3 regions of the Thalassotalea montiporae genome follow, and region 2 is predicted to be linked to each of the others. Evidence: predicted binding sites of a transcription regulator. Region 2 holds the regulator's gene; each other region holds the start of a gene.
What was found. Region 2 encodes FNR, which switches genes on or off when oxygen is low (the NO sensors DNR and NnrR bind a similar motif). Its sites were predicted from a motif close to TTGATCTAGATCAA; they were not measured.

Region 1: the regulator FNR is predicted to act here: its motif matches at 3,084-3,097, upstream of clpB (ATP-dependent chaperone ClpB).
Region 3: the regulator FNR is predicted to act here: its motif matches at 2,103-2,116, upstream of ACSLUR_RS00735 (GbsR/MarR family transcriptional regulator).

What each region holds. Positions count from the first base shown of each region.
Region 1 covers NZ_JBQRUO010000001.1:906,808-917,172, reverse strand. The annotation lists gene ACSLUR_RS03935 (DUF4124 domain-containing protein) at 1-184, shown strand, start outside; gene clpB (ATP-dependent chaperone ClpB) at 360-2,936, opposite strand; gene pgeF (peptidoglycan editing factor PgeF) at 3,161-3,946, opposite strand; gene rluD (23S rRNA pseudouridine(1911/1915/1917) synthase RluD) at 3,930-4,904, opposite strand; gene bamD (outer membrane protein assembly factor BamD) at 5,059-5,820, shown strand; gene glnB (nitrogen regulatory protein P-II) at 5,904-6,242, opposite strand; gene nadE (NAD(+) synthase) at 6,422-7,255, shown strand; gene ACSLUR_RS03900 (GspH/FimT family pseudopilin) at 7,351-7,899, shown strand; gene ACSLUR_RS03895 (TapY2 family type IVa secretion system protein) at 8,138-8,446, opposite strand; gene ACSLUR_RS03890 (type IV pilin protein) at 8,466-8,870, opposite strand; gene ACSLUR_RS03885 (pilus assembly protein) at 8,870-10,365, opposite strand, start outside.
Region 2 covers NZ_JBQRUO010000008.1:81,456-91,820, reverse strand. The annotation lists gene ACSLUR_RS17515 (heavy metal translocating P-type ATPase) at 1-2,273, shown strand, start outside; gene ccoS (cbb3-type cytochrome oxidase assembly protein CcoS) at 2,270-2,503, shown strand; gene ACSLUR_RS17505 (sulfite exporter TauE/SafE family protein) at 2,503-3,174, shown strand; gene ACSLUR_RS17500 (fumarate/nitrate reduction transcriptional regulator Fnr) at 3,221-3,937, shown strand; gene uspE (universal stress protein UspE) at 4,151-5,080, shown strand; gene ttcA (tRNA 2-thiocytidine(32) synthetase TtcA) at 5,292-6,221, shown strand; gene ACSLUR_RS17485 (NCS2 family permease) at 6,402-7,694, shown strand; gene ACSLUR_RS17480 (outer membrane protein OmpK) at 7,704-8,465, shown strand; gene ACSLUR_RS17475 (glucosaminidase domain-containing protein) at 8,857-9,696, opposite strand; gene ACSLUR_RS17470 (YciC family protein) at 9,724-10,365, opposite strand, start outside.
Region 3 covers NZ_JBQRUO010000001.1:163,376-173,740, forward strand. The annotation lists gene ACSLUR_RS00730 (cytochrome ubiquinol oxidase subunit I) at 1-889, opposite strand, end outside; gene ACSLUR_RS00735 (GbsR/MarR family transcriptional regulator) at 1,392-1,943, opposite strand; gene ACSLUR_RS00740 (YncE family protein) at 2,391-3,266, opposite strand; gene ACSLUR_RS00745 (serine protease external chaperone) at 3,689-4,222, opposite strand; gene ACSLUR_RS00750 (S8 family serine peptidase) at 4,236-6,548, opposite strand; gene ACSLUR_RS00755 (hypothetical protein) at 7,107-7,412, shown strand; gene ACSLUR_RS00760 (alpha/beta hydrolase family protein) at 7,483-8,349, opposite strand; gene ACSLUR_RS00765 (DinB family protein) at 8,677-9,189, shown strand; gene ACSLUR_RS00770 (NRDE family protein) at 9,202-9,972, shown strand; gene ACSLUR_RS00775 (bifunctional lysophospholipid acyltransferase family protein/GNAT family N-acetyltransferase) at 10,065-10,365, opposite strand, start outside.

The sequences.
Region 1 (10,365 bases), on a different contig from region 2:
GTTAATTGAAAAGAACTGCCAAGCAGCACAAGTTAATTTGAAATTGCTTGGTGGTTTTGAACGAATTTTATTAAAAGAACCAGACGGCAGCTCTCGTTTACTAACGCCAGAGGAAAAGCAAGAACAGCGTATGCTGAATAAACAACACGTCGAAATTTACTGTGATGATAACGACAATAGCTAATGCAATTTAGCTGCGATAACTTATTCAGTTAACAGCAGTAACCAATCATCAAAAAGGTAGCAGCTACCAAGCTACTACCTAAAACCATTACCTAAAAGCACGACCTAAAATCACTCACTGGAAAGTTATCTACATTTACACTTTTCTTCTTGCGCTAAAACAATCAAAAACATCACTATTCCGTAGTGAAAGTAAATTTGTCATCAGCAAATTGAACAACGATTTTCTGGCCCTTTTCAAATTCTCCTGCCAGTAAACGCTGCGCCATAGGGTTTTCAATATCTGTTTGAATTGCACGTTTTAATGGCCTAGCGCCAAATAGAGGATCAAAACCAACTTCTGCAACCTTTCTTAGTGCACTGTCGTCAAGGTGCAAACCAAGCTCTTGCTGTGCTAAACGCGCTGATAAAGATGCAATTTGAATCTTAGCAATTTCAACTATTTGCTCTGCGACTAATGGATGGAAAACAACGGTATCATCAACACGGTTAATAAATTCAGGTTTAAAATGTTGGCTAAGCTCTGCCATCACAGAGGCTCGCATTAATTCGTATTCTTCGTCACCGCTATAGCTTTGGATTGATTCCGAGCCAATATTGGAAGTCATAATAATGACGGTATTTTTAAAATCTACCGTTCGCCCCTGACCATCAGTTAAACGGCCGTCATCAAGCACTTGTAGTAAAATATTGAACACATCAGGGTGCGCTTTTTCAATTTCATCGAGCAGCACTACCGAATAGGGCTTTCTGCGCACAGCTTCGGTTAAATAGCCACCTTCTTCATAACCCACATAACCTGGAGGGGCTCCCACTAGTCGAGCAACGGAGTGTTTTTCCATAAACTCAGACATATCAACGCGAATCAAGGCATCTTCAGTATCAAACAAAAATTCGGCTAGCGCTTTAGTCAACTCTGTTTTACCAACACCTGTTGGGCCTAAGAATAAAAAAGAGCCTATTGGCTGATTAGGATCTGCCAAGCCTGCTCGTGATCGGCGAATAGCGTTAGCGACAGAAACAACGGCTTCAGACTGGCCTATGACGCGCTGATGAAGTTCATTCTCCATACTGAGTAACTTTTCACGCTCTTCAGACAGCATTTTAGCTATGGGGATGCCAGTGGAGCGACTAAGCACGTCAGCAATTTCAATTTCAGTAACTTTGTTACTGAGCAAGCTCATTTCTTGCATTTCCGCTTGACTGGCTAAATCTAACTGCTTTTCAAGTTCAGGGATCCTGCCGTATTGCAGCTCAGACATACGATTCAAATCGCCCGCACGGCGTGCTGAGTCCAAATCTATTCTCGCTTGTTCAAGTTCTGCTTTGATGGTTTGCGTCCCTTGCGATGCTGCTTTTTCAGTCGTCCAAATCTCATCTAGCTCGTCATATTGCTGCTGCGTATCTTTAATTTCTGCGTTAATGGCGTATAGACGTTTGATTGACGCATCGTCAGTATCTTTCGCCAAGGCGCGTTGCTCTAGTTTAAGCTGAATAAGTTTACGCTCTAATTTGTCCAAGTTTTCTGGCTTAGAGTCCATTTGCAAGCGAATACTGGAAGCCGCTTCATCAATCAAGTCAATTGCCTTATCGGGTAATTGACGATCGCTGATGTATCGGTGAGAAAGTGTTGCAGCGGCAACAATTGCCGGATCGGTAATATTCACCGAATGATGCAGTTCATAACGCTCTTTTAGACCACGTAAAATCGCGATAGTGTCTTCAACACTTGGCTCATCAACGATAACTTTTTGGAAGCGGCGCTCAAGCGCTGCGTCTTTTTCAATGTACTGACGATACTCGTCGAGTGTTGTCGCTCCAACACAGTGTAAATCACCGCGTGCAAGTGCTGGCTTCAGCATATTTCCAGCATCCATTGCACCATCGGCTTTGCCTGCGCCGACCATGGTATGTAGCTCGTCAATAAACAGAATGACTTGCCCTTCTAACTTAGACAACTCATTCAATACTGCTTTTAAACGCTCTTCAAATTCACCACGATATTTTGCGCCCGCCACCAGTGCGCCCATATCAAGCGACAATACCTGTTTGTTCTTCAGCCCTTCTGGCACTTCGTGATCAACAATACGTTGCGCTAAACCCTCGACAATGGCGGTTTTACCAACCCCTGGGTGACCGATAAGTACAGGGTTGTTTTTTGTGCGACGCTGAAGCACCTGAATTGCACGACGAATTTCATCGTCACGACCAATTACAGGATCTAGCTTACCTTGCTCTGCACGCTCGGTGAGATTAATCGTAAATTTATCGAGCGCCTGTCTTACATCTTCCGCATTTTGATCGTTAACGTTTTGACCACCTCGTATACGCTTAATGGCATCTTTGAGCCGCGCTTCTGTCGCCCCTAGCGACTTTAAAATCTGGCCTAGCATGCCAGTATCTTCTAGCGCAGCTAATAAAAACACATCAGAAGAAATGTAAGCGTCTTTTAATTTTTGCGCGTACTTATCACAAAGGTTTAGCAAGTTACCGGTTGTTGATGAAAGTTGAACTTCACCACCAACACCGTGAACTTTTGCCAGCCCATCAAGCGCTTTATCAACTTGTTTGCGCAGCGAGCTAACATCAACCCCTGCACTTTTTAACAAAGGAATAACGCTGTTACCAGATTGCTTTAGTAAGGCCATCATTAAGTGCAGTGGTTCAATAAACTGATGATCTCGCCCCAATGCTAATGATTGCGCATCAGAAATAGCTAATTGGAAAGACTGAGTAAACCTGTCTAAACGCATACAAACCTCGGTTCTCGATAATTTCTGGTTAGCATTAGCAAGTGTAAAATGATAGTGATTTAGCTCACTGTAATTTGCTAACGCTTTAAAACTAACATTATCTATAGGGGCTTAACTGCTAAAATCAAGTATATGTAGGGTGCGATGTTGATTTAAAACAAGCTTTTAAGGTTCTTTGGAGGAGCTAATAATATGCAGAGGGGCTAACAGTAGCAGCGTAAGCACTAGTAATCGTTGCGGCAGATAATACTTGCCATACGGCCTGTGACGCTTTCGCGTCGGTAAGAATAATATTGCTGCGCCATAGAATAGGTGCAATGAGGCAGGCTGGCTACCTCAACAATACCTGAAGCACTGAGTAGACATTGCGCAATTTGATGCAGGTTCGCCAAGTATTTTTGAGCAGACTGAGGCACTACCTGAAAAGCAACTACCGTTGCCGGGTTAAGGTTTACAAATGTGTTTTTAACTTCATTGCCAACTTCAAAAGCTCTTGGGCCAATACAAGGGCCTAACCAAGCCACTAATTGCGCGACAGGTGTGTTCATCGCTTCAACAGTTTTCGCAATTATATTTTGCGCTAATGGTCGCCAGCCACCATGAATTGCGGCAATAACTTGCCCTGACTTATCGGCAATTAAAATAGGCAAGCAATCTGCCGTCATTACCGCTAAGGCAATATTAGGGCTTCGTGTTATCGCTGCATCTGCGGTAATTGGTGCCACTTGATATTGATCGACAATAGCAACATTACTGCCATGGACTTGCTCAAGCCATTGAATGTTTGTACCAGCTGGTAAATCTTTAGCAAGACTTGCTCGGTTGGCATTAACTTGTTCTGGGCTATCGCCAACATGCAGCCCTAAATTAAAGCTATCGTATTGACCGGCCAGCGCCAACTCGCCAGCAAGCTCGCGAGTCGTCGTAAATGCCGTGACATGGCGGGCCGGCCAATCAACAGCAACTTTGTGGCTAGCTGTATGCTGCCCAGCGTTAGTAGTCTTGCTCACTGTTAAGCTTAGTGTCTTCTTTTAATAACTCGACGAGTTCAACAAAATCATCAGGGATGTCGGCACGCCATGTCATTAACTCGCCCGTGATTGGGTGATACAGTGATAGCATTGCGGCATGCAACGCCTGACGTTTAAAACTGCGCAAAAATGTTAGTAACTCAGGCGTCGCATTTTTAGGTGGTCTTGGACGACCATTGTATAACGGATCACCGACTAGCGGGTGCGTGATATGTGCCATATGCACACGAATTTGGTGAGTACGACCCGTTTCAAGGCGCAGTCGTAAACGCGTATGTAAGCGATACTTTTCCATCACACGGTAATGGGTAACCGATGGGCGCCCCGACATCGTCACGGCCATATGAGTGCGCTTAGTTGCATGACGCCCTATTGGCTCATCTACTGTACCACCTGCGGTCATAATGCCGCTGGCGATCGCCTCGTATTCACGCGTAATTTCACGCGCTTGCAAAGCATCAACTAAATTTGTTTGCGCGGCAATGGTTTTGGCAACTACCATTAACCCCGTTGTGTCTTTATCTAGACGATGAACAATACCAGCACGTGGAATTAGCTCAAGTTCAGGACAGTAATGTAATAAAGCATTAAGCACTGTGCCATCTGGGTTACCTGCACCTGGGTGAACCACGAAGTCCGCTGGCTTGTTAATGACCAGAATATCATCATCTTCGTAAACAATGTTTAGCGGAATATCTTGCGGTTCAAAGCGCACTTCCGCTTCAATGGTGGCATCAATTTCAACGGTTTCTTCACCAAACACTTTTTCGCGCGCTTTGGTGACAACCTTGCCGTCTAACTTAACATTACCCGCTAAAATCCATTCTTTTAAGCGTGAACGCGAATAATCAGGAAACATTTCCGCTAATGCTTGGTCTAAACGTTTTCCTAAGCAGGATTGTGGAACAGTTTCTTGATGTTGGATAATTTCGGCCATTAAAATCTCTTTGCTATCAAATTAGTATTTGCACTGTGCAAGGCAAGAATGCTGAGTTAGAATGCTGCTCAACAAAAAAAGAAAAGCATTTTACCCTTTTGTTTAGGGCTTTCATAACAATTTTAACGAAAACAACCTAGTGATAATCGAGTCTATGGATAAATTGACCTTAAGAGCTTTAGTGTTAGCCGCAGTAGTATCGCTTGCTGGCTGCTCTTCTTCTGATACTGATATTGAAAAAGTACCTGATCGTTCCGCCCAAGCATTGTTTGTTGACGCTCGCGAAGCGCTTGATAACGGCTTATATCAAAAAGCTATTCAAATTTTATCTGCTATTGATTCTCGCTTTCCATTTGGCCCTATCTCGCACCAAGTGCAATTAGACTTATTGTTTGCTTATTATAAAACAGGTAATTCTGAGCAAGGCATTGCATTAGCAGATCGCTTTTTACGATTAAACCCTAAGCACGCTAACGTTGACTATGTTTACTACATGCGCGCATTAATTAACGTAGCGACAGAAGAAAACTTATTCCAAGATTTAGCGGGTATTGACCGTTCAGATCGCGATCCAAGCGCATCACGAGATGCCTTTAAGGATTTACGTAAAATCGTTGATGAGTATCCAGACAGTAAATATGCTGCAGATGCGAGAAAGCGCATGATTGCGATTAAATCTCGCTTAGCTCAATACGAACTTGCAGTCGCTAAATTTTACTTAAAGCGTGAGGCTTATGTCTCTGCCGCTAATCGTGCTCGCTACATCGTTGAATACTACGCACCAACTCAAGAAACAGAAGCGGCTCTTGAACTGATGGTTGAATGCTATCAAGCATTAGGATTAGACGATTTAAAACGTAACACACTGCAAGTTATTGCGGCTAACTACCCTAATAACCCATTGTTAAATAATTAATCACTCGATTACCAACGGGTACAAAAAAAGCTGCACATGCAGCTTTTTTTTATTGTTCAGCTCAGAGGAAAGAGAGTTAGAGTCTAAATAGCTGCTTCGTCTTCTTCACCAGTACGGATTCGGATTACACGCTCAACATCAGTGACAAAGATTTTACCATCACCAATTTTACCTGTTTGCGCACTTTCAATAATAGCGTTAACACAGCGCTCGACATCGTCAGATGCCACGACAATCTCAATTTTCATTTTTGGCAGAAAATCCACCATATATTCCGCGCCACGATATAGCTCAGTATGACCTTTTTGACGGCCAAAGCCCTTCACCTCTGACACCGTCATACCGGTAATGCCGATCTCGCCTAATGCTTCACGCACATCATCCATTTTAAATGGCTTTATAATCGCCTCTATTTTTTTCATTTTCACGCCTTAATAATTTTTACAGCTACGTTTTTATTATATGCCGATAATTAAAAAACAAAATAACTAAGCGCTGAAAACTCAACCATTTGAATTATTTTCACGTATAAATGGTCTGCACAAATCGCTGTGCTTTTTGTTACACTCAGCTTAACTATTTTTGATACCAAGGATTAACAATGAATCAGCAAGTGATCATTGAAGAAATGAAAGTGTTACCCGAAATCGACCCTGCATATGAAGTAGAGCGCAGAGTAGCCTTTATCAAAAAACAACTAACCTCTTCCTCACTTAAGCACCTTGTATTGGGCATCAGTGGTGGTGTCGACTCATCCACTTGCGGCCGTTTAGCGCAACTTGCCGTTAACGAGTTGAACCAAGAGCACGCAACTGAAGAATACAAATTTATAGCGGTCAGACTGCCTTATGGTATTCAGGCTGATGAAGAAGACGCTCAAACTGCGCTTTCTTTTATCCAACCAAGCAATGTGGTAACAACCAACATCAAAGCAGGCGCTGATGGTATTAACCAAGAAACCTTAAGCGCCTTAGAAAGTGCACAATTACTTAGTGCAAGTGACAGCCAAATCGATTTTTCAAAAGGTAATGTAAAAGCGCGTAGCCGCATGGTAACTCAGTACCACATTGCTGGTATTCTTGGCGGCTTAGTGATTGGCACTGACCACTCTGCAGAAAACATTACAGGCTTTTTTACCAAGTGGGGTGATGGCGCATGTGACCTAGTGCCGCTTTTTGGTCTTTCAAAGCGCCAAGTTAGACAATTAGCTAAGCACTTAGGTGCTCCCTCAATTTTAGTGGAAAAAGCCCCTACCGCTGATTTAGAAGACCTAGACCCAGGCAAGAAAGACGAAGATGCACTAGGCCTTAGCTATGACCAATTAGATGACTTCTTGGAAGGCAAAGTAGTTTCTGATGAGGTTCGTGACCGTATCGTAGCTATCTACAACAAAACCCAACACAAGCGCCTGGCGATTCCCACTATCTACGACTAGAGCTTGATTTCTAGCATCGACCATTTGGTGTTCCTAGCCAACAGTGGTATAACTGTTGACTAGGATTTAACCGCTCGTAGTTAAGGTGGCTGATTATGAAAATATCAAAAGGATTTACGCTCGTAGAGCTAATGGTTGGAGTTGCCATCATAGGAATCGCGCTGGCGGTAGCATTACCAAATTTCAATAATTGGATCGTGCAAATTAGAGTGGACAACGAAATATCTCAAATTCATCGCCTACTGCTCACAGCAAGAAATACCGCTATAAACTTAGAACATGAAGTCATCGTCTGCCCGTTAGATGGAAAAAGCTGTGTAGATGATTGGTCGCGTGAAATAAGTGCGTTTGTTGATGTGAACAATAACGGTGACTATGATTCGGCAGACAATGAAACTATTATTCGAGTGAAAGCCTCAATTGATGAGGGCGACACCTTAACCTTTCCAAGGGCTAGTCTGACTTATCAGCCGACTGGCCAAGCAGGAGGCGCGGCAGGAACTTTTGCTTATTGCCCCAAAAGCCTACCACAGTTCAACCGCGGGGTTATTGTCTCATTGCGAGGTAGAGCTATTCAAACACGAGACACGGATAATGACAACATTGACGAAACAAGAGCTGGTGCTGATATCACTTGTGAGTAGTGTAGTTATATAGTGACCGCTTGTTTGTATGCTAATACCCCTACCCTTCAACCGTATGCGACGCTAGTGCACAGAGTTAAGAGAGAACGATAGTGAATGGCAGAGCTCTAGGAACATTTTCTCAAATAAAGCCAAGCTAAACCGACGATACACTTAGTTTTGCTAACTTGATTTGACTAAGCGAGTGATAGTCGTCCTTAAAGCATGAGGAAAAACTATAAACACAATCTAATGTCGGCTATTTAGGTAAGCTGTTTTCTAACGCATTCGCTTTTGATTCTGTAAATTTTTGACCAAATGGAACACACTCAAAGACATCAAAAATTCGTTCGGTTGTTCGCTTTTTATTAATGCGCTTATTCTTTTTTAGCTTGTCGAAATAGCTCGCACCTTGATTAGCAGGCATAATTTTATAATGAATAATTTCCGTTCCACCTAGCAATGCGATATGGCATTTAATACGAGCTTTGTCATCAGCCTTAGCATTTACATCAGATGGGCTCAATAAAACAGCTAACGCGACAATCGCAACAAAGATACTTTTCATTTTATCGTTCTCACTAGTGTTAATCCCAACAATCGCTACTCGGTGTCTTTTGGCCAGCGTCTGTCACCTTAAGCTCTTTGCATTTCACATCAGCAGAAGCGAGGCTCCCTTGAGCCGTGGCGGTTAAGATAAAGCTGTCTCCAGTCACTGTTGCATCTATTTTGTAATAACCGCCTTCAGTTTCAAAAGGATCTTTAGCTTGGCCAAGCTTTGTCATATCATTTGTATAAATTCTGTTGTCTAAGTAGTATTGCTCCATCAAGCTGGCAATTCTTAGCAATTCACGCTGGCCCTCAGTTCGTTTCGATTTAGTCGCGTAACTCTGATAGCTTGGGTATGCAACTCCTGCCAAAATACCAATAATTGCAACAGCAATTAATAACTCGATCAGAGTAAAACCAGAAGACTTGATGCTTCTTTTCATTAATTATCTTCCTCAACATATAGAGCTGTACGCATTGTTTTCAATCTCAAACCGTCGCAGTTACCATTTGCATCACAAATTGTCTTTTCATCAGGTGCAAGCAACACAACTTCTGTTCTTTGATCAGTTTCTTTAGGGTTATCTGGATCCGATTCATCATCATCTGTTGTTGGCGGCCGAGTAACAATAGTTGGCTTTTCATTTATGATACCGGGCAGCTCTATTATCCTCGTCTCATAAACAGTTGTTCCTAACGCTAAATCAACAGCATACAATTGTGCCTTACCGCCATCTAAGGCGCAGGTGCCTGCTGAAGCAAAAGTAGGAATAAAGCTGTTGTAATATGCAACACCTGCTATTGCCTCAGGCTGTGTAACACTTTTCTCTCCGCTGCCTTGCAAGCTTATTCGCCAGCCATCTTCTTCACTCACAGCAAATGCTAATTGTTCCCGCTCACTATCACTAAGGCTCTGATTAGCAAAAGGGTTACCAGTGTAATCATATAGGTCATTCACACCAATCACTGCGGGTGCGGTATCAAATTTTTGGGTAATAATATTCCCATCTTTGATCATAAATAGCATGTTATTAGTTACAGTATCTAATGGATCAGCGCGATTACCACTGCCGATTAAAATGGCATCATAAGGTACAGCTGATTGGTGAAACTGCTCATCGGAATTACCATCAACTATGGTTGTGTACTTAAATGTTTCTGAAATCAATGCTCGTGTAATTGTAGGCTCACTGAAGAAACGTCTGTCATTCGCTTCTGTCGCATTATTTCCTTCACCTTGACGGCCGAGTGAAGCGAGCTTAATAAGCCCCCAATCATCAGAGTCGGCACCGACCATATCAAGTCGCCAAACTACACCACCAGTATCGCCGAAATATAGTCGGTCCGCGAAACCATCTGAATCGCTATCAAGGGCAGAAACTGCTGCAGGAATGCTGTCATTACCGGAAAAGTCGATATCACCACCTGGTGTTATCGCTAGTTTCTGCGCACCTGTTGCTGCATCAACAAAATATAACCCTCTGCCCAAAGAATCATTTGTACCCACGCCACCTGCATCCTTTGATGCTGCATAGCCAGCAGCAAATACTAGAGTAGGCTTGGCTTTACCCGAATCTGTATTGATTAACGAGTTGATCACTCGAGGTGTAGACCATGACTGACCAAGTTCATTGAAGCCATTTGTCTCATCATTGATGTGCCATAATAATTTAGGCGCCGCGTCCGGGTTACTAATATCCAGAGCATAGTAAGAAGAGCCTCCTCGGCGTGAGCCTACAAACACCCAAGCTTTATCGCCTTTAGTATGATCAACAGTGCCATCGCCACCGTCATCAATATAGGAAACAGGGGTACCATCTAAACCATAGACTTTACCACTACCACTCGCATTAACTCTCAACTCACTATAATTATTAAAAAACTCTTTCGGCATAAATGCCCAGTTTTCTTTAACTGTATCTCCTTCATCTTCGAACA
Region 2 (10,365 bases):
TCGTTGAAAATAACCTTACCGACTACTACAAGTTTCGCACCGAAAATGCCCCCAAAGGTACGGCACTAGTACCAGAGCAGTTGAAACGAAATCAACTGCTCGATGATGATAATCTCCAGCATGAATTTACACATCAAGACGGTAATACTCGAGAAACCATCTTAACGGTTGATGGCATTAGCTGTGCCGCGTGTGCGTGGCTGATCGAAATGAAGCTAGAGCAAATTAGTGGTGTCAGTAACATTTCGGTTAATGCCACCACCCAACGTGCCTCGGTTCACTGGCAAAATGATCACATTAAGCTCAGTAAGATTATAGAACAAATTGAACGACTTGGTTATCATGCCCTGCCCTTTAAAGCGAGCGATGCTGAGCAACAAAACTTAGCGCAAAGCAAAACGTTTATTAAACGCTTAGGCATTTCTGGCATTTTAATGATGCAAGTGATGATGATTGCCGTTGGTTTATATTTCGGTGCGTTCTCTGATATGTCAGAGCACAATCTAGTGTATCTTCGCTACACCAGCTTACTGCTGACCACGCCTATTATTTTCTATGGTGCGCTGCCATTTTATACCGGCGCTATTAATGCGTTGAAATCAAAACGCTTATCAATGGATGTGCCCGTATCTATCGCCATACTGCTGGCCTTTTTTGCCAGTGCGTGGGCGACCATTAGTCAGCAAGGTGAGGTTTATTTTGAATCTGTCTCCATGTTCACCTTTTTACTGCTCATTGGTAAGTTTTTAGAGTTTCGCGCTCGCTCTCGTGCCGCGCAAGTCTCTGCCAATTTATTGAAACTCATGCCAATGACGGCGACTAAACTCGTCAACGATATAGAACAGTATGTTGCTGCTAAATCATTAGCAATTGGCGATAAAGTGATGATTAAGCCGGGCGAAACCGTACCGGCAGACTGTGTTATTGAACACGGCGATAGCCACTTTAACGAGGCCATGCTCTCTGGTGAACAGCGTCCTGTGGCGAAAAAAATTGGTGACAATATATTTGCCGGTACTATTAATGGCGATGGCAATCTAGTTGCCAATGTTGTACAACCGGGTAGTGATACCTTTTTAAGCCAACTGATCCGATTAAGCGAGTCTTCGCAAGCGCACAAGCCTAAAATCGCCCAACTTTCCGATAAAATCGCTCAGTATTTTGTTGCTATTATTTTACTAACCGCGATAGGCACCGCACTATACTGGCAGCAACATATGCCAAGTGAAGCGTTCTGGATCACGCTTTCCGTGTTAGTTGCTACCTGCCCTTGTGCATTATCGCTTGCCACGCCAACCGCGCTCACTTGCGGCACTACGCGCCTTAATCGTGATGGCATTATGATCAAATCAGGCCATGTGATGGAAACGATTCCAGAAGTTGACACCTACGCGTTTGATAAAACCGGTACGCTCACTCAAGGTGAGTTTCAAGTAACCCAGCTTAAGCGCTTTGATGAAAACTATAGTGAACAGCAACTATTAACCTTGGTAGCAGCGCTGGAAGCTCATTCTCAACACCCACTTGCTAAAGCATTTACCCAGTATCGCGACTTTGCGATTAACGCAACTGAGATTAAAGTACATCCAGGGCTCGGTGTTACAGGCCGAGTAGATAACGATGAAATTTCACTGGGTAAAGTCAGTTGGTTAATTACCGACAGCAGTCAGGCAAAACAGTTAAATTGTGACGACGCACAAATTGCTGTGATGGTTAACGACAAGCTAGTTGCCGCTATTTATCTCACCGATAGCGCACGTGAAGACGCCCAAAGTGTGCTTAGCACGCTAAAAGCGAAAGCGATGACAACGTATATGCTGTCAGGTGATAGCAGTGCGGGCTGCCAACAAATTGCCGATCAACTACCAATAGACCACGTGCATTCGAGCCTGAGTGCGCACGAGAAAATGGAAAAGGTAAAATCACTGCAAAGTGATCATACTGTGGCTATGGTCGGTGATGGTGTAAACGACACACCAGTATTTAGCGCAGCACACGTTTCCATTGCCATGGGCGGTGGTACAGACGTCGCAAAAAGTGGCGCTGATGTGATTTTACTTAACAACCGATTAACGTCATTGTCGGTATTGCGTCATGTTGCACAAAAGACTCGCCGTATTATCTGGCAAAATTATGGCTGGGCATTTGGCTATAATGCTATTGTACTGCCATTAGCCGTTTGCGGTTACATTACGCCTTATATGGCGGTAATTGGCATGTCAGCCAGTTCAATATTGGTTATCACTAACTCGTTGCGATTATTGAAAAAATGAGTGTAATTTACGTACTAATTCCCATAGCTATCATCCTGCTTATTGTCGGCATTTACTTGTTCTTTTGGGCGGTAAAAACCGAGCAATTTAATGATTTGGAAAAAGAAGGTTTAAGCATCTTATTCGATGATGAAAAGTTGAAAGATGAGACAGCGAATACCGAAGTAAGTAATACCGAAGCTTCAGAGCAATCATCTGGCACATCATCTGACACTAGCAATAAGCGTTAATGAACATCGATCTATTTTCGGCATTTATTATTGGCCTGCTCGGTGCAGGCCATTGCATTGCCATGTGTGGCGGCGTTTCTGGTATGTTGTTGTCGGCCATTCCTGCCGGACAAAACCAGCAAAAGTTCTCACTTGTAGCAGGCTACAATCTAGGCCGTATCCTCTCTTATAGCTTAATCGGCGGTATTGTCGGTTTTACCGGCTCAATTACGGCAAAAAACTTCGGTGTACCGCTAACGGGTTTAAGACTACTGTCAGGCGTCTTTCTAATTTTACTTGGCTTGTATTTAGGCCAGTGGTTTATGTTACTGGCGAAGGTTGAGCAAGCCGGTAAAAAGCTTTGGCAATTTATCTCGCCGTTAGCGAAACACTTTTTGCCGGTAAATAACAAACGTAAAGCATTTGGCTTGGGGGCTGTTTGGGGTTGGTTACCCTGTGGTTTAGTTTACTCAACGCTAACATGGTCGCTCGCCAGTGGTAGCTTTAGCCAAGGGGCACTGATTATGGCAGCATTTGGTGCTGGTACCCTACCCGCATTGCTCACCCTTTCCTTTGGCGTCTTCTCGGTCAAAAATATGCTACAAAATCGAACATTTAGAAACGTTTTGGCTACAGGTCTAATCTGTTACGGTTTTTATACATTGTTTATTGCTTACAGGCTGATGTTTTAATACTATACCGAGCGTAATTCCAAGGAAATATTAAGGTTATTCCGCCATGTCTAGTCACTGTGCAAGCAACAATCATATTCATTGCCAAAACTGCAGTATCAGTGAGCTTTGCTTACCATTTTCCCTTAACGAGCAGGAGTTAGATACACTCGATAATATTATCGACCGCAAGCGCCCTATCCACAAAGGCGAAAAGATTTTCCAAGACGGCGAAGCACTTCACTCTCTATTCGCCATTCGCTCAGGCACTTTTAAAACATTTACCATTGATTCTAACGGCGAAGAACAAATTACCGGCTTCCACTTAGCTGGTGATTTACTGGGTTTCGACGCCTTAGCCAGCAGCGAGCACCAGAGTTTTGCACAAGCATTAGAAACGTCGATGGTTTGTGAAATCCCTTACCATACTCTAGATGAACTTTCGAATTCGATGCCAGCACTTAAACGCCAAGTCTTAAGGCTAATGAGCAATGAGATTCGAGCAGATCAAGATATGCTATCACTACTTAATCGTAAAAATGCCGAGCAACGCTTAGCAACATTTTTATCATCGTTAAGTAGCCGATATAAAGCCCGTGGCCTATCTGCCAGCCAGTACCGCTTAACAATGACGCGTGGCGACATTGGCAACTACATTGGCTTGACCGTTGAAACGATTAGTCGCTTGCTAAATCGTTTTCATAAACAAGAGCTCATCATTGTTGAAGGGAAGTTAATTACCATCAATGATCTCGATGGATTAAATGAAGTCGCCATGCTGTAAAGCAAGGCGATTTCCTTCCTTTTTCTTCTTCGCTTCTATTTTTATTCCCCTTTAACAATCCGTTTTCACCGCTAACAACCTTGCATCAGTGCATTTACCTACTAAGCTAAAAGTAATTGGTTAGTAGCGCCTATTTATTGATTTAAAACAAATAATTATTTGCTCATTAAAAGCACACTGTTTGTACACTATTGAATCAGCGAGGTACCGAGCATGGAAACGTATCAAAAAATCTTAGTCGTAGTTGACCCAACAACTGAAGAACAAAAAGCCTTAAGTCGGGCAATTGAGCTTGCTGATAAAACGCAAGGCAAAATCACAGCGTTTTTGAGCATTTTCGATTTTTCATACGAAATGACGACTATGCTCTCTAGCGACGAGCGTGAATCCATGCGGCAAATTGTGATCAATGATCGTATGTTGTGGATTGATGAACGTATAAAGGAGCTAGGCGCTTCTGAAAAAGACATCGACATCAAAGTGATCTGGCATAACAGACCTTTTGAAGCGGTTATTGACCAAGTGTTAGAGCATGGCTATGACGTTGTTATCAAAGGTACGCACGAGCACGACAAACTCAAATCCGTGATTTTCACACCAACTGACTGGCATTTATTACGTAAATGCCCATGCCCATTATTATTGGTTAAAGACCATTCATGGCCAGCAAACGGCAATATTATAGCGGCGGTTAATGTCGGTAGTGATGAAGGTGAGCACCAATCGCTCAATAGCATCATCACAGAAGAAGCCAAACACCTTGCTGATTTAATTAGCGCTAATGTGCATTTAGTTAATTCTTTTCCTGGCACTCCGGTCAACATTGCCATCGAAATCCCCGAATTTGATGCCAGCCAATACAACGACACCATGTTGCAGCATCATCAACAATCAATGCAAACGCATGCTGAAAAATACGGCATCGATACCGCCAATACCTATATCAAAGAAGGTCTACCGGAAGATGTTATTGACGAGCTATCACAAGAACTTGATGCCGAATTGGTCATTTTAGGGACAATTGGTCGTACCGGATTGTCAGCAGCACTAATCGGTAATACTGCTGAACATGTTATTGACCGATTGAATTGTGATGTCTTGGCGTTAAAACCAGCAGGCTATATTTCACCGCTACAAAGCTAGCTGCTGAGTCATACACAGATTGATATAACGAATATAAAACAAAATATTAAAACACCAAAACCAAAGCTGACCGCTCGGTAAGTTACCAAAAACATTAACAAAATCGTAACCAACAGTCGCTAAAAAGAATGCTACTGTTGGTTATTTTTACTTATCTTTTATACCAGTTAGCTATATAATACGCGCCCAATTATTTGAGTAGTTTTTTGGTATGACTGAAGCAGATAACAGAAAGGCCATCTTTGAAGCCAACAAGTTGCAGAAGCGACTTCGTAGTAAAGTCGGTAAAGCGATTGCTGATTACAATATGATCGAAGAAGGCGATGTTGTTATGGCAGCTATTAGTGGCGGCAAAGATTCTTTTGCCATGCTTGATATTTTGCTTAGCTTAAAAAAGTCAGCACCGATCAATTTTGATGTGATTGCCGTTAACTTGGATCAAAAGCAACCGGGCTTTCCAGCACACATCTTACCCGACTACTTCGAATCACTTGATATCCCCTACTACATCATCGATAAAGACACTTATTCGGTTGTTAAACAAAAAGTTCCGGAAGGTAAAACCACTTGTGGTTTGTGTTCGCGTTTACGTCGCGGCACGCTTTATTCGTTTGCTGAGCAAATTGGTGCAACTAAGATTGCCCTTGGTCACCACATGGATGATATCGTGGAAACCTTATTTTTAAATATGTTCTTTGGTGCAAAGCTAAAAGCTATGCCACCGAAGCTTCGCGCAGACGATGGTCGAAACACAGTTATTCGCCCGTTAAGTTATGTTCGTGAAAAAGACCTTATTGCCTTTGCAGAAGTACGTGAATATCCAATTATTCCATGTAACCTGTGTGGCTCTCAGGAAAACCTGCAACGCCAAAATATTAAGGCTTTGCTTAGCAGCTGGGATGCCCAAACCCCAGGTCGCATTGAAAACATATTTAAATCATTGAAAAATGTCAGCCCAAGCCAATTAGCCGATACTGAGCTATTTGACTTCGCCAATCTGCCAATTGATCGCAGCGCGCCACGCGAAGCTTATGACTTTTCAAAAGAAACTGTTTCGTCTACCAATTTAGCGACAGAGCTTGCCAATTCGTTAGATAGCAACATAGACGATTCAATGATTATCGACGTTTCCAATGTCTAAACACTATTTGTAAAAACTATTTAGAAAAGTTGTTTAGAAAAATTAACGGATTATTTAACGAATAAGTATGTCCTGATGCGCTGCTTTTTGCCTCATTTTACGCAAACAGCATCTAGGACATTGAACGCTTTCTTTTTAACGCCAATGAATTGGCCCAAACTTTAAGCTTAGCAACCCATGATGTTAGAAAAACTTTTCAAACTTACAGAACACGGAACTAACGTTCGCCAAGAAGTAGTTGCGGGAATCACCACATTCCTGACAATGGCTTACATTATTTTTGTTAACCCCGCTATGTTAGCCGATGCCGGTATGGATCACGGCGCCGTATTTGTCGCAACCTGTGTTGCCGCAGCGGTTGGCTGTTTTATTATGGGCTTTTTCGCCAACTACCCAATTGCCCTTGCACCGGGCATGGGCCTAAACGCCTTTTTCACCTACACAGTCGTCCTTGAGATGGGTTACAGCTGGCAAGTTGCGCTTGGTGGCGTGTTTATCTCGGGTATCATTTTCGTGATACTGAGCATCTTCAAAATTCGCGAATGGATTATCAACAGTATTCCACAATCACTGCGCTATGGTATTGCTGCCGGTATTGGTTTATTCCTCGCTTTTATCGGCTTAAAAAGCGCTGGCATTATCGTAGATAACCCAGCAACTTTAGTTAACCTTGGCGATATTACTTCATTACCGGCGTTGATGGCGGCACTTGGTTTATTCCTGATTGTAGCAATGGCAAGTCGCGGTATGAATGGCGCGGTAATGTACTCAATTTTAATTGTGACTGGCTTAGGCATTTTACTTGGCGACGTTCAATTTAAGGGTTTAGTGTCGCTACCACCTGATGTGACTCCAACGTTTATGCAATTAGACATCATGGGCGCATTAGAAGTGAGCATGATCAGTGTTATCTTTGCATTCTTGTTTGTCGACTTGTTCGATACTTCAGGCACATTAATCGCTGTTGCCCAAAAAGGTAAACTGCTAAATGAAGACGGTTCACTGCCTCGCCTAGATAAAGCACTACTTGCTGACTCATCTGCAACTATCGCAGGTAGCATGTTAGGCACCTCAACTACCACCAGTTATGTTGAAAGTGCTTCAGGTGTTGCCGCTGGTGGTCGCACAGGCTTAACTGCGGTTGTTGTTGGCTGCTTATTCTTACTTGCCTTATTATTCTCGCCACTAGCGGGTATGGTGCCAGCTTACGCCACAGCAGGCCCTCTATTTTTCGTTGCGGTATTAATGCTTTCAAGCCTTGCTCATATTGATTGGGACGACTTGTTAGAAGCAGTACCTGCAGCTCTAATCTGTATTACTATGCCATTAACTTTCTCTATTGCTCACGGTATTGCCTTTGGCTTTATTGGTTATGCAGCAGTGCGAATTTTTGCAGGCAAGTTTAATCAGTTATCAGCCAGTGTGCTATTTATAGCCGCACTATTTGTAATTAAGTTCATTTATTTTGGATAGGAAAGTTCAATGACTTTATCTCGTACTTTTTTGGTCGCTGGCGGCCTTGTTGTATCAAGTATGACTTCTGCACAAACAATATGGAGTTCAAATAGCTTAACTTACCTCAAAAACACCAGTGATTTTGAAGTATTAACTAATGACGACGTAGATGTTTTCACTTTAGAGCACGCTTCAGGCCACAACTGGGGTGACGCTTTTATGTTTGTTGACCGCATTGATGCTAAAGCAGATGCCAATGCACCAACGCACAAAGAAACTTACGGTGAAGTTACCGCTCGTTTAAGCCTTTCATACGCGTTAGACAGCAAGGTTTCTTACGGCCCACTAAAAGATGTATTCATTGCAGGTACTTACGAGCATGCGAGCATCTCTCAGCCTAATTTCAGCACCGGCTTTGATAACTACTTAATTGGTGTTGGTACCTCTTGGAATATTCCTGGTTTCGCATTCTTTGGCGCTGATGTTTACCAAGCGAACAACGAATTAACTGACAACGACACACAATTAACCATTACTTACGGCTACCCGATTACCATGGGCAAACACAAAGTAATGATTGATGGTTACATTGATTGGTCTTCTTCAGCCGACGATCACGCTGCTGACTTCCACTTCAATCCGCAAGTGCGTTTAGACGTAGGTAATTACTTTGGTAAGCCAAACGCTGTTGAAGTGGGTATTGAATACAGCTACTGGCACAACAAATTCGGTATCGCTGGTATCGATGACGAAAGCGTTGTTAGCGCCATCGTAAAAGTATTTTTATAAGATTACTCCTTAAAAGCTTAAGCAATAGACTTATAAAAAATAAAACAATGCCGCAGTTTAAATCATTTAAACTGCGGCATTTTTATTTGCCTTCCGTTATCAGCTGACTCATCCTCTAGCCCTATAGTTAGCTCTGCTGTTAGCTCTATATTCGAATCAACCAAACCTTAGTCGTTGTTATTTTATCTTAGATTTATCAATGGATAGTTAAAAGGTTAAAACTCTTCTTAAAACTACTTGGTCTAGCTGTATTTTGATTGAAATAATCCAATCGATACACTCACGATTACGATTAAAGCAAAACAAAATTAACCGGAGAAATTCGCTTAGTTAAAGATATACTAAGCGATAGATAAGCATACTACTGAGCTGCAGGGGCGCAGCGTTATAGCTAAGGCGCGGTTGAAGATTGCAAGTATTGGCTATTGTGGCGCAGCATATCTGAGATCTCCAACACATAGTCTGAACCGCGCTCAGAGTATGGCAACAAACCCATAGCTAACACTTCAGGCACTAATGGCTGATCTTGCTCGCGCAGTTGTTGGCGAATTGAACGAAATACGCTGTATGCGTTATTCGTGTTGATATTGTGCAAGTAACGGTTAACCGCCTCATCAACAGATTGGAATGCTTCCACTTCATGTTTGGCACCACTATTACGAGAACGAGGCACCATGCCACAGCCCGATTTGTAGCACCATATACCAAAGAAATTTAAACCGATGCGAGCAAACCTTGATGTTCCCCAAGCAGATTCGTTTGCTGCCTGCACTAGCACAAGTGCGGTTGGGATTTCATCAACCTTTAACAACAAATGGTGTAATTGCTGCATTTGGCTACCCTTTTTACTCACCCGATAACGGCTAGCCAACTCATCCAATTGCTGTTCTTGGCCAGGCATCAGCGGTTCACCTAAAGACACAGTTGCCAACATTTCTTCAAGTGCTGCTCGGTTTGCAAGAATAGCATTATTATTTGACTCTACGGCGGGTCGAATAAAATCAAAAAAAGCAGACTTTTTCTGCTTAACATCAGTAATTGCTGCGAAATCTGGTAGCGTTACATTGTGCAGCGGTTTTTCAATAATGACGGGCTTAGATGGTGGTGGAATTACCGGCGCCGGCACCACTTCTTCTCGCTCAGTTGTAACAATAAACGGGCGAATAAGTGCCGCAGCAATAACAGCCGCACCTAAAACAAACAGTAACTTCCTTAACATCTTTTGCAACATAATTGCTCAATCCCTTTCTTTGCCATGTTAGGCGACAAAAGTGTCATCACCTACTTGCGCGTCAGCAGCAACTGCGTGTAATTTCATCCCGAAAATTTCACGATATAAAATGCCTTTAGCGTTGTAATAACAAGGCGCTAGATAAGATAGCGAGAAGATAAAAATAACGCTAGCGATAAACATCATAATTTCAGTTTGTGCAATCACCATTGGCAAGAGTGACGCAGCAAGTGCCATCACCATAAATAAGTAAACAGCAAAAATATTAAACCACTGAAAGCGCAGTGCTTTCAGCGATAAAATAATCGCTTTCCCTGGTGTTAAACGCTTTTCAAGTACCAGTGGAATAGTAAGAGATAAGGCAACGGCTAAGAATATGCCGGGAATGATCAGTAGCTGTAAACCTAAACTGATCAGTACAGATGTCATCACAGCGCACAGTGCTACCCAACTGCCACGTTTCAAAAATGCAAACACTAGCTTCGGCTGTGTTTTTACGCCCACTGCGTGCAATACTCCCATCATTTCGACACCAGCAAGAAATGGCCAAATCACAAGGGTAACAACGATATTAAGGATTAAACTCGCTTCAGGGTTTTCCATAATATTTTCAACACCACCCAAGTACTCACCGACTAACAATGAGCAAGCCATGCCAATAAGTAATAC
Region 3 (10,365 bases), on a different contig from region 2:
GAATTTCACCGTCAATTTCATGCGTTAGAATCAGGCTAGCTAAATTTGGAATGGCGACTTCAAAATGATTAGTGCGCGCAACTTCATCTGGCACGGCAAATAACAGTAGCGGGGCACCGCGTTCAGTTTGCCATACCCCTTCCATCGCAGCGACTTTCGCTGGCTGGTGTTCAAAGGTATTCAAGCCATGTAAATCACCAACAAAAGCTTGCAGTGGCATCAATACGGCAGCCAGCAGCACAGAAAAGTTAAGTGCATATTTTACTGACGATTTTTGATCCCCTTTAATCAAGCGATAAGCGGAAATACCAGCAATCAAAAAGGCTGCGGTCAGTGCCGAAGCTAGTAGCATATGGGCAAGGCGATAAGGCATAGAAGGGTTAAATACCACTTCATACCAGCTGGTTACATGGGCTACGCCGTCGATCATTTCAAAACCTGCGGGCGTCTGCATCCAAGAATTGAGCACTAAAATCCAGAAGGCCGATAGGCTAGTGCCAACAGCGACTAGCACAGTTGCTATGGTGTGTACGCGATTCGAGACTCTGTCCATGCCAAAGAGCATGATCGACAAGAAGGAGGCTTCCAAAAAGAAGGCGGTCATTACTTCATAGCCCAATAAAGGGCCAGCGATATTGCCGACTTTTTCCATATAACCGGGCCAGTTAGTGCCAAATTGAAAAGACATGGTAATGCCGCTGACCACGCCAATGGCGAATGTTAGTGCAAAGATCCTCACCCAAAACCGATATACGCGCAGCCAAGCATCATCTTGGGTGCGGTTGTAGCGCCATTTGAAGAAAACGAGAATCCAACACAGAGCGATATTGATGGTTGGAAATAAGATATGAAAACTGATGTTGGCGGCAAATTGAATTCGCGACAACATCAGGCCAGTTTCAGCAGCCAAATCGATAAAGGCCAGATTGATATAGGCAAGTGGATTAAAAGCAAACATAAGCACCTCCTTGGGCGCATTAGCTAAACGAATTCTTTTCAACTTGACCGAGCCAACACCTAATAAGGTATGAGCATGAAGTATCTTGGCTATGCGAACTAGCTATGCGAATTAGCTATGCAAATTAGGCATGCCAAAACACATTAGCGGCACACAGCCCGACTTTGTTTGCTCATCAGCCTACAATACAGGCCTGCATACTCAGCTTGGTTGTTCGCAACGCTGAACATTACGGGCAGCTTTGCTGTGATAAGGATCATAACCCTGTCTAAACTGGGAAAAAGGGGGAGATGATCTTTATCGGAATTAGTTTGTTTGCGCTTCTTAGCTTATGTTTTGAGCCTGTGTTTTAAGCAAACGCTTTTGGTGTTAGTCGCTTGTGCGCTAGTCTTTGATGCTTTATCTACTTAGCCATTGTTTGCCCATTACGCGCTTAAGCTTTTTTATTGGGTAATAGCTTGTCTTTCATATCAATGAGTTTGCCGATACCTTCGCCGAGTTTAAGCAGTGCGGCCAGTTTGTCTGATGACATGCCCTGCAACTCATTTGACCAAAGGGTGACCATTTCCATCAGATCATGCATTTCCTGCACACGTTTTTGTACATAGCGATCGGCGTCGTTACCAGGCTCTTGCAACAAGGCATCGCGCATCATAGATAAAGTTGGGTCAAGCTCGCGTTTACGGCGTTCAACCACTAAAGTGCGAGCAATTTCCCAAACATCGCTAGGTGCAGAGAAATACTCTTTTCTATCACCGGGAATATGCTGTAACTTGATCAAGTTCCACGATTTAAGCTCTTTTAAACCCATAGAAACATTGGAGCGTGAGATTTGTAGGCACTCACTAATTTGGTCGGCATTAAGTGGTGCTTCGGTCAACACAATCAGGGCATACATTTGACCTAGGGTGCGATTTAACCCCCATTTCGAGCCCATTTCACCAAAGTGAAGAATTAACGATTGAGTCATTGATGACACTTTCATTAGCCGCTACTCCGCAGTTATCTGATTAACCATGCAACACTATTTATTGGAATCCTTTTGCATAACTGGGTTACAGTTGCCCGTATCTATGCTGCCAACATTTTTCAGTGTTTATCAGTTTCTGAATTTTCAGTAATTTCTGAAAATTGTAAAGGTAATTTGATATAAGTCAATAAAATGTTTTATCAAAAGGATTAAGATGGACTTATCGGGTGTGCTGGAAGTCTACACCAGCCACCCCGACGGGGCGTTTTTAGGCTCAGCTTTATGGCTGAGCCTTTTTTTATGTCTAAGTTTACTTATATCAGTAAACTTAAATGTGATTGGTCTATTTAGGTTAGCTTAAACACAAAACGTATTTAGTTATACCCTTACCGTAGCTCACTTTGCTTTAGCGCCTCCTTATATCGATACCTCAATATTTGGCTACCTTTCTGGGAGGGGGGGTTAGCGGCTAAGTGTATATGGTGAGTAGCCAATACCGTCAGGGCCATCACCCGTTGGCAATTCGAACAACACCTTACCGCTGGGTACTTGAATTACGTATACTTTATTTTTGTCATATGCAGACATAAACAAAGTTCGCTGATCTGGGGCGAAAATTACGCCGTTTGGTGTGGTTTTTTCTGGAAACTGTACTCGCTTGACCCGTGTTTTACTCTCAACTTCAATAATATCGAGTGTATTTTGGCGAAAATCTGGGATGACGGCATATTTCTCATCTTGGCTTAATAAAACGCGGTAAGGAAAGGTGTAGTCTTTCCATTGTTTGATTTGTTTACCTGTTTTAGTGTCAAAGATGGTAACCAATCCGTCTTGGTTACTACCCACCCAAAGCTCACTGCCACTGGCATTAATGGTGATTGCTTCTGGTGTTTTTGGCATGGGGATTTGTCTAAGTAGTTTACCGTCGGGAATGGATAACTCAGAGACCGTATTGGATTGCATATTGGTGGTGTAAACCTTATCGGTTGCGCCGTTTAGTGCCACCATGTGCGAGCCTTTTTGCTCAGTGCTGAGGGCATGTGTGATTTTGCCACTAAAAATATCGGCAATGACCACAGCATCCGCGGCTTCTGCTGATACTGCAACACGTCGTTGATCAGCAAGAAATAAAATGCCGTGCGGCCTTGGATAGTCGCTTAAATCTATTGTTCTGACTTTTTGGGCGTTTGCGATATCAAACACCGACAAGCTATTGCCACCGACATAATCTGTGACTACTGCCCATTTACCATCTTTTGTTACCGCCACTTCATGCGGACCTTTGCCTGTGGCTCTAGCTGCGACTATTTGTCGACTCGCTAGATCGATAAAGCTCATGTCATCGCCTCTTTTGTTAACGACGACCAAAGTGCCGGTAAGCATCGATGGCTTGGTATCGGCAAGAGCAGGAGTAAACGAAGTTAGTATATAAATTAGAGATAAAATAAAGAGACGCATTATTTTTTGCCTGTTGTTATTTTAATAGACGAAGATACTTTATTGAGGCACCTGAACTTATATGATCAAAACAAAACAGATCACAGTGCTAAGCAGATCAAAGTACCAAGAAAAGCACTTAAGCTATGAAAAGTTTAATATAGGAAATGAATAACAGCTATAGCTGGAAAAACTGCGTGATGTTGTAAGAGAGATTTTTAAATCTAGATATAGAAAAGCAGGAATAAAAAAGCCCTATCAGTCGACAGGGCTTTGTTGGTTATTGCTCACGGGTAATGTGAGCACTTAAATTTATGTAACGATTATTGCGCAGTGAACAATGTGTCGGTTACTTCTACCTTGCTAGATAAAGCAAGTGAAGACTCATTTAAGCTGTTAAATGCATCAACTAAGTCATTACCTGGTATTGCGCCAAATACGACTAGGTCGGTACCTGGAAATACTGAGACCACTCTCATACCTGCTTGGGCAGCTACTGCAGAGGCGTCAGCGTCTTTTGCTAACAACACAATAATATTACCTGTCAGTGTTGTTAATTCATTGGTCAATGTATTTCTGACCACTGAACCTTTACTGACAATATCGCTGCTGTTGCCAGTGACAACAGACATAGCACCTTTGGCGGCAACAACATTTTTGGTATCTGCAATTGATGCAGGTATTAGCTGTAACGCCGGCTCAACTTTGTACGCGCCAAATTCTGCTTTTGTTTGCTGTGTTAGCGTCGCTGTTTTCGAAACCGACTGTGATAATTGATCTTCAATTGAAATGTTTGCTTGTGCAGCGTTAGACACTAAAGCGACAGCACCTAGCATAATTAACTTATTTAATTTCATTATATTGTCCTTCTTATTGCGCTGCATGTCCGAATGCTCTAACCGATACGGCTTCAAGCTTACTATCTACATTGTTGTTAACAATAGCCGCAACTTCAAGGTTGTTGTCAGTACCGCCAGATAACGCGAAGTTAGTATTTCCTGTATCTAGCACTCTGATTTTCCATGTACCTTTGGCATTTTCACCATAGAAAGCATTTGACAAGAATACTGCGTCTTTAAGCACGTAACCAGGTTGGAAACCTACATCAAAAGAGAAAGCAGGGTAGAAGATAGCTTGCTTAGAAGATAATAATACGCTGCGTGTTCCTGCAGGTGAAATAACTTCAATGGCAATATCGTTACCAGCAGAAGTTTGCACTGGAGTGCCATCCTCTAGTAGGTATCCGAAACCCATCTCTTCGTTACTAATGTCAAAAGAGAACTGCATACCTTCGATGGTAATGTCCTCGATCATCTCTATCTCTTGCACAATACCAGTGGCATTGTTATCAGGGATATCTGTTGATAAATCGTTAGCTCCAACCCAATCTGTTGTAACGTAGTCGCCTAAGTTTTCAGCATAGTTTTTCGCCATTTCAACGGCTTTACCGGCATCAACACGACCAAAACCATATAGGTTGTTGAAATTGAAACCTGCTGCATTCTCAATCCAAGCATCGTGCGCCATGAATGAGCCTTCGCCAATAGCGATTTCGACCGCTTCATTTTGAGGATCGTTCATAGTGCTGGTAGACGCTAAAATGTGGCGAACATCGCGCCATGTTAATGCTGGATTCGCAGACAGAATTAATGAAATAACACCAGATGCATTTGGTGCTGCTGAAGAAGTACCATTGAAGGTTGAAGTGTAGTTACAGGTCGCATTTTCTGGATGACCTGGGTAGTTAAACGCCAGCTGGCTAGCCGCAAATGCTTCGCCAAAGAAATTACTCCACGCGGCAATAGTACCGCCGTTGAAACCTGAGTAACCATTGATACAGGTCATTTGGTCAGTGGTAACCATCGCTGGATCGTAGCGACCAAATTCACCTGCTGGTGCTGCGACCATAGTATTAGCACCTGATTGCGAATAGCTTGTGTGTAAGCCGTTGGCATTTACTGCAGCTACGCTTAAGTAGTGAATATTGGCTTGGCTTGGCTCAAACGCCGCATTGTAGCAAGGTAAACCAAGCGTTTGCGCACCATTGTCGGCACAAAATGAACCTTCGCCACGACCATCTTCAAAAGAGTTGCCGTTAGATTTAACGTTTAGCGCACCTTTACCGTTGCGCAGTGCTAAGTTTGGATACGCTTCAATTGCTTCATCAACCAATGAATAACCAATAAAGGTTGGGAAGGTAATACCATAACTACGGTTAAATGCTGAAATTTCTTCACTTGCAGAAATACCGCTACCAGGGAAACCGTGAGCAAGTAGGTCGCGTTGAGGAATCTTATCACCACCTAAGTAGTTCATGCCGATTAGGCCTGTGTCAGGAGCAACACCACGGCCACCTAAGCCATTCCAACCTTTCGCCGCAATTAAGCCTGCTACACTGGTACCGTGGTCACCACTATTGGCTTGGCTAGTAGGATCAGTGCGGTCAACTGTTGTAGCATCTAAGTTGATTGAGCGGTTTGGTAATACGTTATCAACTAAGTCTTCGTGACGAATTTCCATACCTGAGTCAACAACAACAGCAGTTACGCCAGCACCTGTAACACCTTGCGCATAGGCATTGGCAACATTCATATCTTCACCAGCGATCACAGCGGTAGCATTCTGCTCTTCAAATATATTGTCGTAACGTTCACGCGCCTCTGCTTCAGTACCACGACCTTGCTCTACGTATAATTGTACTAAGCCTTCGTACATAGCATCGCTAAGCGCATAAGCTTTTTGTCCGGTGTTGCGCAAGTGCCATTGTTGGTATGCCAATGGATCATTGCTGACATTGACAAATTCAACTGTAGATGACGCTACAATATTCTGTGCTGTCGCAGTGTAGGTAATAACGGCATCTTGACCAGATAGCGATGTATACTCGAAATCTAGCCCATTTAGTGTTAGTTGGCCGTGGCTAAATGTATAAACCCCATCAACGGCGCGAATTGTATTACCGTTTTCTAAGAAAGAGATTGTTAAAGCATCGCCGTCTGGGTCGCGGGCATCTAAAGTACCTGAAACAGGTATCCACTGCTTGGCGTCAGTTACGGTAACTTTCTGAGCACTTGGTGGATTATTGACTTCTACATTGGGAGGATTGTTGTCGCTACCGCAACCAGCTAGGGAGAGTAAAACAGCCGCATTAACTGCTGTCAGTTTAAACATCTTTTTATTCATGCATATTTCCATTGTAAGTAGTTATCCTAACTACATTTATTTTTTTAACCTTTAACACAATAAGCCATGTGTTTTTTATGCCAGTAAATAAGAAATACGTTATAGTTGTGTCGTAATTTTTTACACTGGGTCGGTTTTTCTATCACAAGAAACAGCCAAATCAAAGAGTTTATGTTTTTATTTTGTAATAAAAGTGTAAATGAAATGTAATCGTCTTATTTTAGCTAGGAAAAGGACATTGGCATTGCCCCTCTGTATTTATCCACCTGAGGTCACGAAGTTTAATTTAGGTCAATGATTCACTATGGTTAGGGGCGAACTAATTAGAGAGATTGGTTTGGCCTAGCAGATAGTGCGATTGAGCGCTAATGCGAGCATCTAAAGCACCGACTATTTAAAAATGACTAAAGGAAACTGTAAGGTTCAAAATAAATACGTTGAAATGTCATAGCAGATTACTTACATATGTTGCATCACTATCGCGTTATTAGGTTTCTTAAAGTTTATATGTCACGTCTGACGTTATATTGTTTAATAGTTTTCTTTGTTCTACCAAGAATGTCTCATGCAAGCTCCTCTATCGCTGGCATTTGGCAGCATGCAGATAAACCGGCACTCATTGAATTTGATCTCGATAAAGGCATTGGTAAGGTTAAATCGCACCAAACGCATCCTCAAAATGAAGGTCAGTTGGTGATCCGAAAGATCACAAAAGCGAGCCAGCAAGATAACTTATGGCTTGGAGAAATATACGATGCTTCACGGGGCATCTTCGTCGCGATCAGTATTAAAAAAGAACAGCGACAAGTGTTTGTTTATGATGCGTCAGGTCAGCAAATTTTGGCGTTAAAAAGAGGTCGATAGTGCTTGCTACTGACCATTCGAGATAGTGGTTTTAGTTTCCGCTATCTCACGTTCATTGGTAGTTCGAAAGTTACTCGTGTTTACTAAGCCAATCGGTTGCTAGTGGCCAAAGTTTTTGCGATTGGCGACTGAAAAACTTCATATGACCAATTTCAGAAAGATCGTGATCTTTAGGATCTAACGTGAGTGTTTGCGCAGGCATTTGGCTAAACACAGAGATCATGTCAGCAACGTTTTCATTAATGGCAATGTAATCATCCACCGCATTAACCCACATCGAGGGCATGGCTAGTTCATCATACCAGTGCTGATGAACGGTGCGCCCAAACGCCATTTTGACGTAGCCACTGCCGTTACACCAGTGTCGCCATTGTTTAGCTACCTGTTTAGGTAACGGCTCACCCATGCCGACAAGTTGTGACTTTGTGTGGCCAAACAACAAGTTATTCAAAGGAATAAAGAAGTTCATAAAAAAGTGAGCTTTGAACTTATTGATCAAGCTCATGTTTGCCAAACAGCCAGACGAGCAGGCAAAGTTAAAAACTGAACTTAGTTGGTGTGCGTTGGGCATCAAACCTATTAATTGTCCACCTGCGCTATGGCCAACGAGATGGTATTTAGCATCAGGAAATTGTGTCTTGAGATGTTCGAAAGCTGCGGTTAAGTCTTTTTCTCCCCAAGACTGCAAGGTGACTGTGTTATCGGTGAGTAAACCTTGGTTTGACTCGCCTATACCGCGGTTTTCAAAGGTTAATACACCATAACCATTGTCGCAGAGATAGCTGGCAAAGCTGGCATAGAATTGTCGCTTAATACCTGTAGCTGGGCCAATTAATACCGCCCCTTTAAGCTCGTTACTTGGCCGAAAAAGAGTCGCTGCCAAGGTTACTTGGTCTGAGCAAACGATGGTTTGCTCGTTAATCTGAGTTTGATTCATCTTCGTTTATGCTAGCTATATCGAGCTGCTTTTTAACGCATAGATATGTTAGCGCTAGATTCTTTAAATTGACTGGATAATGTAGAATTTAACTGGTCGTACCAGAAAGTCAAGTTTGAGAGTGATTCAGCCAAATAGGTCCCCAAGCTAATACGCTCTTGAGCATTGAATGATGAAAACACTATCAATAATCTTCATACTGAACTAAATTAAAGTTGTTACTCTATGGAACTACATTTGGTAACAAAATATTTTGGCTAATATGAAAGAGATTCCTGTAAAGCAGGGTCTACAAAAAAACATATATTTAATAGGGTTATTGACGTAGTGCAGCGCGATTTTGTGGCAACGGTACAACAAGGTATCGACTTTCTTTCTGGTTTAACTCAAACACAGTACACATCTGTTCCTGATGGTTTCTTAAGTGCTATTGGTGGTCACATCCGCCATGTCATTGATCACTTTGTTGCTTTGGAATTTGCACTTGAAAGTTCTGTGGTCAATTATGAGCTACGTCAACGCAATAGCCCAATTGAACGTGACTTAGCGGAAGCGCTAGCGCGCCTTGAGCAACTAAAAACATGGTTGTTGGCGTTACCTGATAGTGTTTTTACCCAAACGGTGGAAGTGCAGGCTGATGTCGGTATTGGCAGTGACAATGTTATGTCGGTTACCAGCACCTTGGGTCGCGAGCTTATGTTTGCCTGTAGTCATGCCATTCACCACTATGCAACAATGAAAGCTATTCACCTGTGTTTCGGTGGTGAAACTTCAGAGCAGTTTGGTATTGCACCATCAACAGCAACCTTCTTACGTCAGCAAAATAACGCGCAATCATAAGGTGCCAGGCAGTTGTGTACATTAACCTGGCAACTTGAGCCCAGCGGTTATCAAGTATTCTTTAATCGTGACGAGCAGCGCAGTCGCGCTATCGCTAAGCCAGTGGCTTTTAATGCGTCGCTAGATGCTGCTTACCCTATCGATCCGCAAGGTGGTGGCACTTGGATTGCACTAACACAAGCTGGCAGTACGTTTTGTTTGTTGAATAATTACCAAGCGCAAGCCATTCATCAGCCTGCTAACCCAATCAGTCGTGGCGAAGTGATTTTACGTTTGATCGCCAAACTTAATGAGGATGTTGATGGCACCAGTGAAGAGCGCGGTGATATTACTCACTTGGTAAAAACCTTACCCTTGACTCGATTTGCGCCTTTTATTGTGTGCTTCTTTCCGGCGCATTTAAATCAGCATCAAGGGCAAGTACAGCAACTACAATGGGATGGTCAGCACTTAACCCGTTTACCTGTGACTATGCCGTTAACCTCATCTGGCTTTAAGATCATTGCGGTTAGCGCTGCGCGCTATTTGCATTTTGCTGAGCTAATGCCGCAAAACACAGAAGATTTTCTGGCCTATCATGCGAGTCACCAGCCTCAGCGCAGCGCTTTTTCTGTTTGTATGCACCGAGAAGATGCGCATACGGTGAGTTTTAGTCATGTGCAAATAGGTGAGAGTGAACAAGTGTTCAATTACTATCAAGGTAGCCCTTGTCAAAGCCTGAACAATCGCGATGCGCTAACGCAGCTTAAGCTAGAGAAGCTGATGCAATTGCAATATGCTTAACGGCTTAAGTGAAAGCTTGTTAAGTCGCTAGCGCGCAACACTGGCTTGCGCGCCTTTATTATCCTTTCTTTTTTACTAGTATTCGCGCCAATCTATTTTCGGTATTCTAAATATTCTTTGTAGTCTTTGCCGAGATAAAGCTTAAGTAGCTTTTCTGGCGTATCAGGCAAATGCACACTAAGTAACAAGCCAGGAGTGTTGGCAAAGTTAGGGTCGATGGCAACACAATGAAACTTAGCTCCTAGCTGGTGGTATTGTTTAACCAGTACAGGAAGGCCTTTACCATCGGGTTCAATTTGGCTAACCAGCCAATCTAATACATCAATATCACTACCATATTTCGCTAAATACTCACTAAGTTCATAAGGTACTTGATGCTGAAACGGCTTTTTC